One region of the Paenibacillus chartarius genome, then DNA from elsewhere that is predicted to be linked to it. Evidence: predicted binding sites of a transcription regulator. Region 1 holds the regulator's gene; the other holds the start of a gene.
What was found. Region 1 encodes NrdR, which represses ribonucleotide reductase genes. Its sites were predicted from a motif close to AACACNATATATNGTGTT; they were not measured.
Positions count from the first base shown of each region.

Region 1 (3,754 bases):
AGCGGAAGGAGCGCTATGAGCGTGAAGCGCCGGAGCGGCTCGTGGTGCTCGACATTCCGCTGCTTTATGAAAGCAAGCTGGAATACATGGTGGATCGGATCATGGTCGTCTATTGTCCGCGTGCGATGCAGTTGGAGAGGCTGGTCAAGCGCGACGGACTCTCCGTTCAACAAGCGGAGGAAAGGCTGGCGGCGCAGCTTCCGATCGAAGAGAAACGGAACCGGGCTGACATTGTAATCGACAACAGCGATACCCTGGCAAATACGGAAAGGCAGGTGGACGCATTCTGGTCAAGCTTGCCCCTTACCTAGCGGTGTTCCGCAAGAAACGGGTATTCGCCGTGCTCCTTATCGCATTCGTCGGTATGTTGTTTGCGAACAGCACGTTTGTTGCGAAGAAGCTTTACCCGATCTACTACCAGCAGGAAATTCGGGACAGCGCCGCGAATTATGAATTGGATCCGTTCCTCATCGCAGCGATCATTCGTGTGGAAAGCAATTACAAAACCGGCCAGCAATCCAAAAAGGGCGCCATCGGGATGATGCAAATCATGCCGGACACGGCGCAGTGGATCGTTGAAGCGGGAGGGCATCCGAAGCATACGCTGGACGAGCTGCATGACGTTGGCGTCAACATTAATTTAGGCTCCTGGTATGTGAGCTGGCTGCTCAAGCATTATGACGGAAGCTTGCTGTATGCGACTGCAGCCTACAATGCCGGGCAAGGTAATGTCGACAAATGGAAGGACGCCGGGACATGGGACGGAACCCTGGAGAATATTAAGGACATTCCGTTCGGGGAAACCCGGCACTACGTTCAACGGGTCTTATACTATTGGAAGAAGTATCACAAGCTTTATGCCGACGAATGGTCGTCATCTCCGAAATAGAAAAGAAGCATAGGCCGGCGCTCTATCCGAAGCGTCCGGGCCTATGCTTCCCTCTCTAGATCATGAAGACGATGCTAATCGCGATTCGCTATTAACGGGATTGACCCGCCAACGTTTGCTCAGCGATTTGCACCAAGCGACGAGTGATATGACCACCGATGGCACCAGTATCGCGAGTAGCCATGTAACCATAGTAACCGTCTTGCGGCACTTGGATACCCAGCTCTTGCGCTACCTCGTATTTCAGTTGATCCAACGCTTGGCCTGCTTGCGGCACAACCAGTACGTTGCTGCTACGAGATTGTCCTGCACCCATGTCTGTTCACCTCCTTGTCGTTGGTAAACCTATTATGTCTCGGTTTCCCGGAAGACATGACAAGCAAGATATGGGAAAAATGCGTCGTCCGCTTCCTCAACTTCTGTATATAAAGGAGGCTTGTCCTTCAATGAAATGTCCGTTCTGCGATCATACCAGCACAAAGGTGCTCGACTCCCGTTCCGCCAACGAAAATAAATCGATCCGCCGCCGCCGGGAATGCGAAAGCTGCTCCAAACGCTTTACGACTTTTGAAATGGTCGAGGAGACGCCCCTTATTGTGATCAAGAAGGACGGCAGCCGCGAAGAATTTAACCGGGAAAAGGTGCTGCGCGGTTTGATCCGGGCATGCGAGAAGCGCCCCGTTTCGATGGAGCGCCTCGAAATGATCGTATCTGAAGTGGAGCTTCAGCTGCGGAACACGGCACGTACGGAAGTGGACAGCCGGGAAATCGGCGAGCTCGTCATGGAGCAGCTGTACCCCGTCGACGAGGTCGCATATATCCGGTTCGCCTCCGTATACCGTCAGTTCAAAGACATCAGCATGTTCCTGAAGGAGCTGAATCAGCTGATCGGCAAGCATGAAATCGAACCTTTTCGCAAAAGCTAATCCCTAACTGGACGTTGAAGGGAAGAAAGCGAACGACTTCATAACGAGCGGCGCTTGCGCAACCATCGCTTTCAGCAGTTTGATTTGCCGTCCGTAGCGCTGATAGTCATAATCCTGCTTATCGGAGCGAAGGAAAGCGTCCGGAAGCTCCTCGGGGAGAATATATGCATACGTGCGTCCTTCATGTTCCCCAAGGTATACAAGTGGAGAATCGGCGTATGCATGATGCCATTCTGCGGTATTGAACGGCGTTATGATCAAGGTGACGATCGGATCGTAGACACGGCCGCGGTAACGGAAACGGAACGAGATCGTGGTTTCGGGCTCATCGCTGCAAGTCGTTTTGTCGACAACCGTATACGAATCCCACCAGCGGGGGAACGTGATGGAGAACGAATATGCGACGTTGCGGTATTTGATCGGCTTGAAGAGAAGCGGTTTGGTTGGCATTGAATCCACCTGCCTTCCAGTATTTTGTATTATCGTATGCTGGCGGAAGCGGAACGCAACGGAAATGGGCGATGGCCCGGTGCGATATTCAGGTGTTGGACAGCCCGTAGAAAAATAACCGCAGCATCGGTTCCGCTTGGGAAGGGTCCACCCCTTGTCGGAATTCGCGCAAGTACATGTTCAAATACCGCTGCACGAGCTCATCGGCAAATTCCATCGGAATATATCCTTCCGTTCTCCCCTTCGCAATCAGCTTCATGAAAAATTGCCTCAACTTCTCCTCGCTGCGGTTCCCCAGCAAATGCTGTACGTCTCGCAGGTCTTCTAACAAAAACTTCAATTGGCCGGCTTCGGCCAGCATGACAGCCTTCAGCTTCTCCGGATACGCAAGAGACGATTCCAAAATTTCTTCATACTTCGCCAGCTGCTTGTCCATCCAATCCTCGAGCATCTCCGCGAACATTTGCTCTTTCGTCCCGAAGTAATTAAATACCGTTGCCGGCGACACATGCGCTGCGGCCGCGATTTCGTTGACGCTTACTTTGGAATAGCCGTATTTCTGAAGCAGCGAGCATGCAGCTGCAAAAATCTGCTCGGTCTTTTTTTGTTTTCTTCGTTCAAAGCCGTTCATTGCGAATCCCTCCATAGCAGCATTTTATCTAAAGTATTAGAGCGTATCAACATATTGACGCTAAAACTATGGAATAAACGAAGTTGTTTTGTTGTATTTATGTAGTGATGAAGCGTAACGACTACATAAAAAAACAAAGGAGCGGGGCTAATGAAGCATGTTCAACTCCCAACGTTACTTCATGACGTATTCGGTAAAGAGCAAAGGCCGGCTGTGATTCTCCTCATCGTGCTGTTCGGAGCCATCGTGGCAGGAGCTTTATTTTTCATGTTCCCCGCTACGTTTGAGGGTATTGCGGTGTGGCGAAGGGTGTTGGCTTTCCTGCTTATCTTCGACATTTGTTCCGGCAGCGTGGCCAATTTCACCGCTTCGACCAGCAATTATTATGCCGAGCGTCCGCACAAGCGGCTGGTGTTCATCGCCGTCCACGTGCACCTTCCGCTGGTCGCCCTGCTGCTCGGGATACATAGTTGGACTTCTATCGTCGTATGGTTATATACGGCTGCCGGTGCTTACGTTGTGAATGCGCAAAGCGGAGAACGGCAAGTGTTCGTTTCCGGGCTGCTGCTTGCTGCAGGCATCGGATGGGTGCCCGTGCTCTATGCTGCCGAACCCGTCATGCTGGTCGCCGGCTTGCTGTTTATGTTGAAGGTATTGTTCAGCTTTAGCGTAGATCACTATCGCCTTGCGAGGAACAACGGGGGTATTGCGTCCGGGGCTGCGGTTACGAACGATGATAGACAAGCTTGAACGATCAAAAGAACAACCCGGCAGCTATGCCGGGTTGTTTCGGTTCTTGCAGGAAATAACGTTATCGGCGAGCGCTGCTGGCGCGCTTCAATACGCGCACGCCGTGAA
Region 1 is NZ_JBHLWN010000111.1:20,130-23,883, reverse strand. Features, by position in the region: gene coaE (dephospho-CoA kinase) at 1-311, shown strand, start outside; gene ACFFK0_RS27760 (lytic transglycosylase domain-containing protein) at 314-889, shown strand; gene ACFFK0_RS27755 (alpha/beta-type small acid-soluble spore protein) at 981-1,205, opposite strand; gene nrdR (transcriptional regulator NrdR) at 1,336-1,815, shown strand; gene ACFFK0_RS27745 (hypothetical protein) at 1,819-2,265, opposite strand; gene ACFFK0_RS27740 (TetR/AcrR family transcriptional regulator) at 2,354-2,896, opposite strand; gene ACFFK0_RS27735 (hypothetical protein) at 3,047-3,646, shown strand; gene ACFFK0_RS27730 (beta-galactosidase) at 3,708-3,754, opposite strand, start outside.

Region 2 (3,754 bases), on a different contig from region 1:
TAGGTCAAGCGCAGGCGCTGCTCATGCCGCAGCGGGAGCTGGTCGATTACGCGGTTATGTGGATGGGGCTGCATCGCGGCATCCATACGGATCTTATGGGGGAGGGGACGGAATGACGCTGCATCGTATTGCAGTCATCTCCGATATTCACGGTAATATGACGGCGGCCAGTGCCGTCTTGGACGACATCGGGACACGCGGTATCGAAGACATTATTTGCCTGGGCGATCTTGTCGGCAAAGGTCCCCATTCTCCGGAGGCGGTCGACCTGATGCGCGAGAAGTGCCGGCTGATCGTGCGGGGAAATTGGGACGATTTCATATCGAATCCGACGGAAGACCCGACCTTACGCTGGCATCAAATGCGTCTCGGCGAAGAACGGCTCCGCTACTTGAAAATGCTGCCGCTCTCCGTCGACCTTCGGCTCAGCGGACGTCTGATCCGGCTGTACCACGCCTCGGCGAAGAGCATCTACCACCGCGTTCAGCCATGGGAGCCGATCGAGGAGCGGATGGCGATGTTTGCCAATACCGAGCTGACGGGCACGGCGGACGATCAGGCCGCAGAGCCGGATGTCGTCGGGTACGGGGACGTGCACAATGCGTTCGTCCAGCATTTGAACGGGCGCGTCCTGTTCAATACCGGCTCCGTCGGCAACCCGCTCGATGTGACGCAAGCCGCTTACGCCATACTGGAGGGCGACCGGGCAAGCACCGGCTTGAAGCCGTTCTCCATCCAGCTGGTCCGGGTGCCTTACGACATCGAGCAGGCGGTTCGGGATGCCGAGGAGCTTGGCATGCCGTCGCTCGACGCCTATGCCAAAGAGCTCCGCACGGCCAAATATCGGGGTCTCAAGTCTTAACGGCGGCGGAGTGCCGCGATCTCTTCCTCGAAAGCTTGCTGAAGCTTGCGGGTCACCGGTCCGGGCTGGCCGTTTCCTACGGGGCGGCCGTCAACGCCGACAATCGGCATGACCTCGATGGTCGTTCCGGTGCCGAACAGCTCGTCTGCGGATGCAAGCTCCTCCAGCGTAAACGCTTCTTCCCTGACCGGCACCTCCAGCCGCTTTGCCAGCCGCAGGACGACGGCGCGGGTAATCCCGTGCAGGATCAGGTGGTTCGCCGGATGTGTGCGCACGATGCCGTCCTTGACCATCATCACGTTCGAAGCCGAACACTCCGTCACGGTGCCGCTCCGGTGCCAGATCGCATCGTCCGCCCCGCGTTCGACCGCTTCCTGTTTGGCCAGCACGTTCGGCAGCAAATTGAGCGTCTTCAGATCGCAGCGAAGCCAGCGAATATCGTCGAGCGTAACTGCCGATATGCCTCGGCTCATGGCTTCGCTGGGACGGGCCAGCTCCTTGCAGTATGCCATCAGATTCGGCTCCGCACCGGCAGGGAACGGGTGGGCCCTCGGCGCTTCGCCGCGCGTGATCTGCAGGTAAATCGTGCCGTCCCTAACCCCTTCGCGATCCAGCAGCTCCTCGAGCCGACGTTGAATAGACGCCGTATCGTACGGGAGCGTCAGCTTCGTGCCCTCCGCCGTACGGATGAGCCGCTCGAAATGAGCCTCAGGTTCGAATATACGGCCGTCATATACGCGAAACACCTCATAAATTCCGTCACCGAATACATAGCCCCGATCATCCGGCGACACACGCACGTCGGAACGTAAAACAAGCTCATGATGCCAAATCATCCATTTCATCCATGCTTCCTCCTATTTCCATAGACAAATGTACCTAAAGTTTAGCAAGTCATGATCGACCCGTCAAAACAGTGTCCAAAGTCTATGGGTCCATGGTCGTGTTCGCATCGTAATAGATTAATGTATGCCATAGTTCGACAGTCCTTATGCCCGTATTTTCGCGAAAATTGTAAAACTTTCTCAGATACTTAGCTTCGAAAAAGAGAGCTTGAGGCCGAAATGAAGAGATATTCGTCTCGTAAGGCGTCCTAATGGTGGATTTTCCACCCTCATCCACTCGAAACACAACATCTAGTGAGGTATAATGAATTTCGCACACTATATCTAGTGTGAATCGCAGTAATTTGTTGCTATCATTGTCGTAGGAGGCGTTGCGGTTTGGAGACGACGCAAGCGAAGCAGGGCAAGCGTTTGGAAGGATTAAGCGAGAAAATTTTCTTGGATCGGTACGCATTGAAGAATGCCGATACAACGCAAACGAAGGTAGGCGACGTTGTACTCGCGCTGACGAAGGATGACCCGAAATTTCCGGCGAAGGAAGTCGGAGAGGTCATCGCGCGTAACGGCCGTAACGTAACCGTACAATTGCGCAGCGGCGACAAGGTCGAGACGACGGTCGAGAAGCTGACGCTCAATATAGAGAAGACTCCGGAAGAAATGTGGGACCGTCTGGCCAAAGCGATGGCGTCGGTTGAGGCGACTCCGGAGAAGCAGCAGGAATGGACTGAGAAATTCCGCTACATATTGGACGACTGGAAGCTCGTTCCGGGCGGCCGGATCGCGGCGGGCGCCGATGCGAGCGACGAGCTGACGCTGTTTAATTGCTACGTCATTCCGTCGCCGCACGACAGCCGCGGCGGCATTATGGCGACGCTGAGCGAAATGACGGAGATTATGTCCCGCGGCGGCGGCGTCGGTATTAACTTGTCTTCGCTCCGCCCTCGCCGTTCGCTCGTGAAGGGCGTTAACGGTTCGTCGAGCGGCGCCGTCTCCTGGGGCGGACTGTTCAGCTACACGACCGGCTTGATCGAGCAGGGCGGCTCGCGCCGCGGCGCGCTGATGCTTATGATCAACGACTGGCATCCGGATGTCGTGGACTTCATTACCGTCAAGCAGACGATGGGCCAAATTACGAACGCGAACCTGTCGGTTTGCGTCTCCAACGGCTTCATGAAGGCCGTGAAGGAAGACCTCGATTGGGAGCTTGTCTTCCCGGACACGCAGGACCCTGAGTATAACGACGTGTGGAACGGCGACCTCGACGCATGGAAGAAGCTCGGCAAGAAGGTCATCTCGTACCGCACCGTCAAGGCTCGCGACATTTGGCATACGATTATCGAATCCGCGTGGAAATCGGCGGAGCCGGGCGTCGTCTTCATGGAATACTATAACCAGATGTCCAACAGCTGGTACTTCAACCCGATCATCTGTACGAATCCGTGCGGCGAGCAAGGCTTGCCGGCGTGGGGCGTCTGCAACCTGTCCGCCGTCAATCTGTCGAAGTTCTACGACGCCGAGAAGCATGACGTGGCGTGGGATGAGCTGGCGAAGACCGTCCGCTACTCGACGCGCTTCCTCGACAATGTCATTGACAAGACGCCGTATCATTTTGACGAGAACCGTGAAAATCAGCAGGGCGAGCGCCGCGTCGGCCTCGGTACGATGGGCCTTGCCGAGCTCATGATCAAGCTCGAAATCCGCTACGGCTCGCCGGAGTCGCTGGAGTTCCTCGATAAGCTGTACGGCTTCATGGCGAAAGAAGCGTACCTTGCGTCCGCCGAAATCGCCGGGGAGAAAGGCTCGTTCAAGCATTTCCAAGCCGACAAGTTCTTCCAGAGCGGATTCATGAAAAATATGCTCAGCGTGTATCCGGAAGTCGGCGCAGCGATCAAGAAGCACGGCATGCGCAACGTTACCGTCATCACGCAGGCGCCGACCGGCTCCACGGGAACGATGGTCGGTACGTCGACGGGGATTGAGCCGTATTTTGCCTTCGAATATTATCGCCAAAGCCGTCTCGGCTTCGACAAGCAGTATGTTCCGATCG
Region 2 is NZ_JBHLWN010000012.1:60,752-64,505, forward strand. Features, by position in the region: gene ACFFK0_RS01715 (AAC(3) family N-acetyltransferase) at 1-116, shown strand, start outside; gene ACFFK0_RS01720 (metallophosphoesterase family protein) at 119-862, shown strand; gene dat (D-amino-acid transaminase) at 859-1,707, opposite strand; gene ACFFK0_RS01730 (adenosylcobalamin-dependent ribonucleoside-diphosphate reductase) at 2,086-3,754, shown strand, end outside.
Region 2: ACFFK0_RS01730 (adenosylcobalamin-dependent ribonucleoside-diphosphate reductase) is a predicted target of NrdR. The motif match lies at 2,022-2,039, and genes of this name have one in related genera.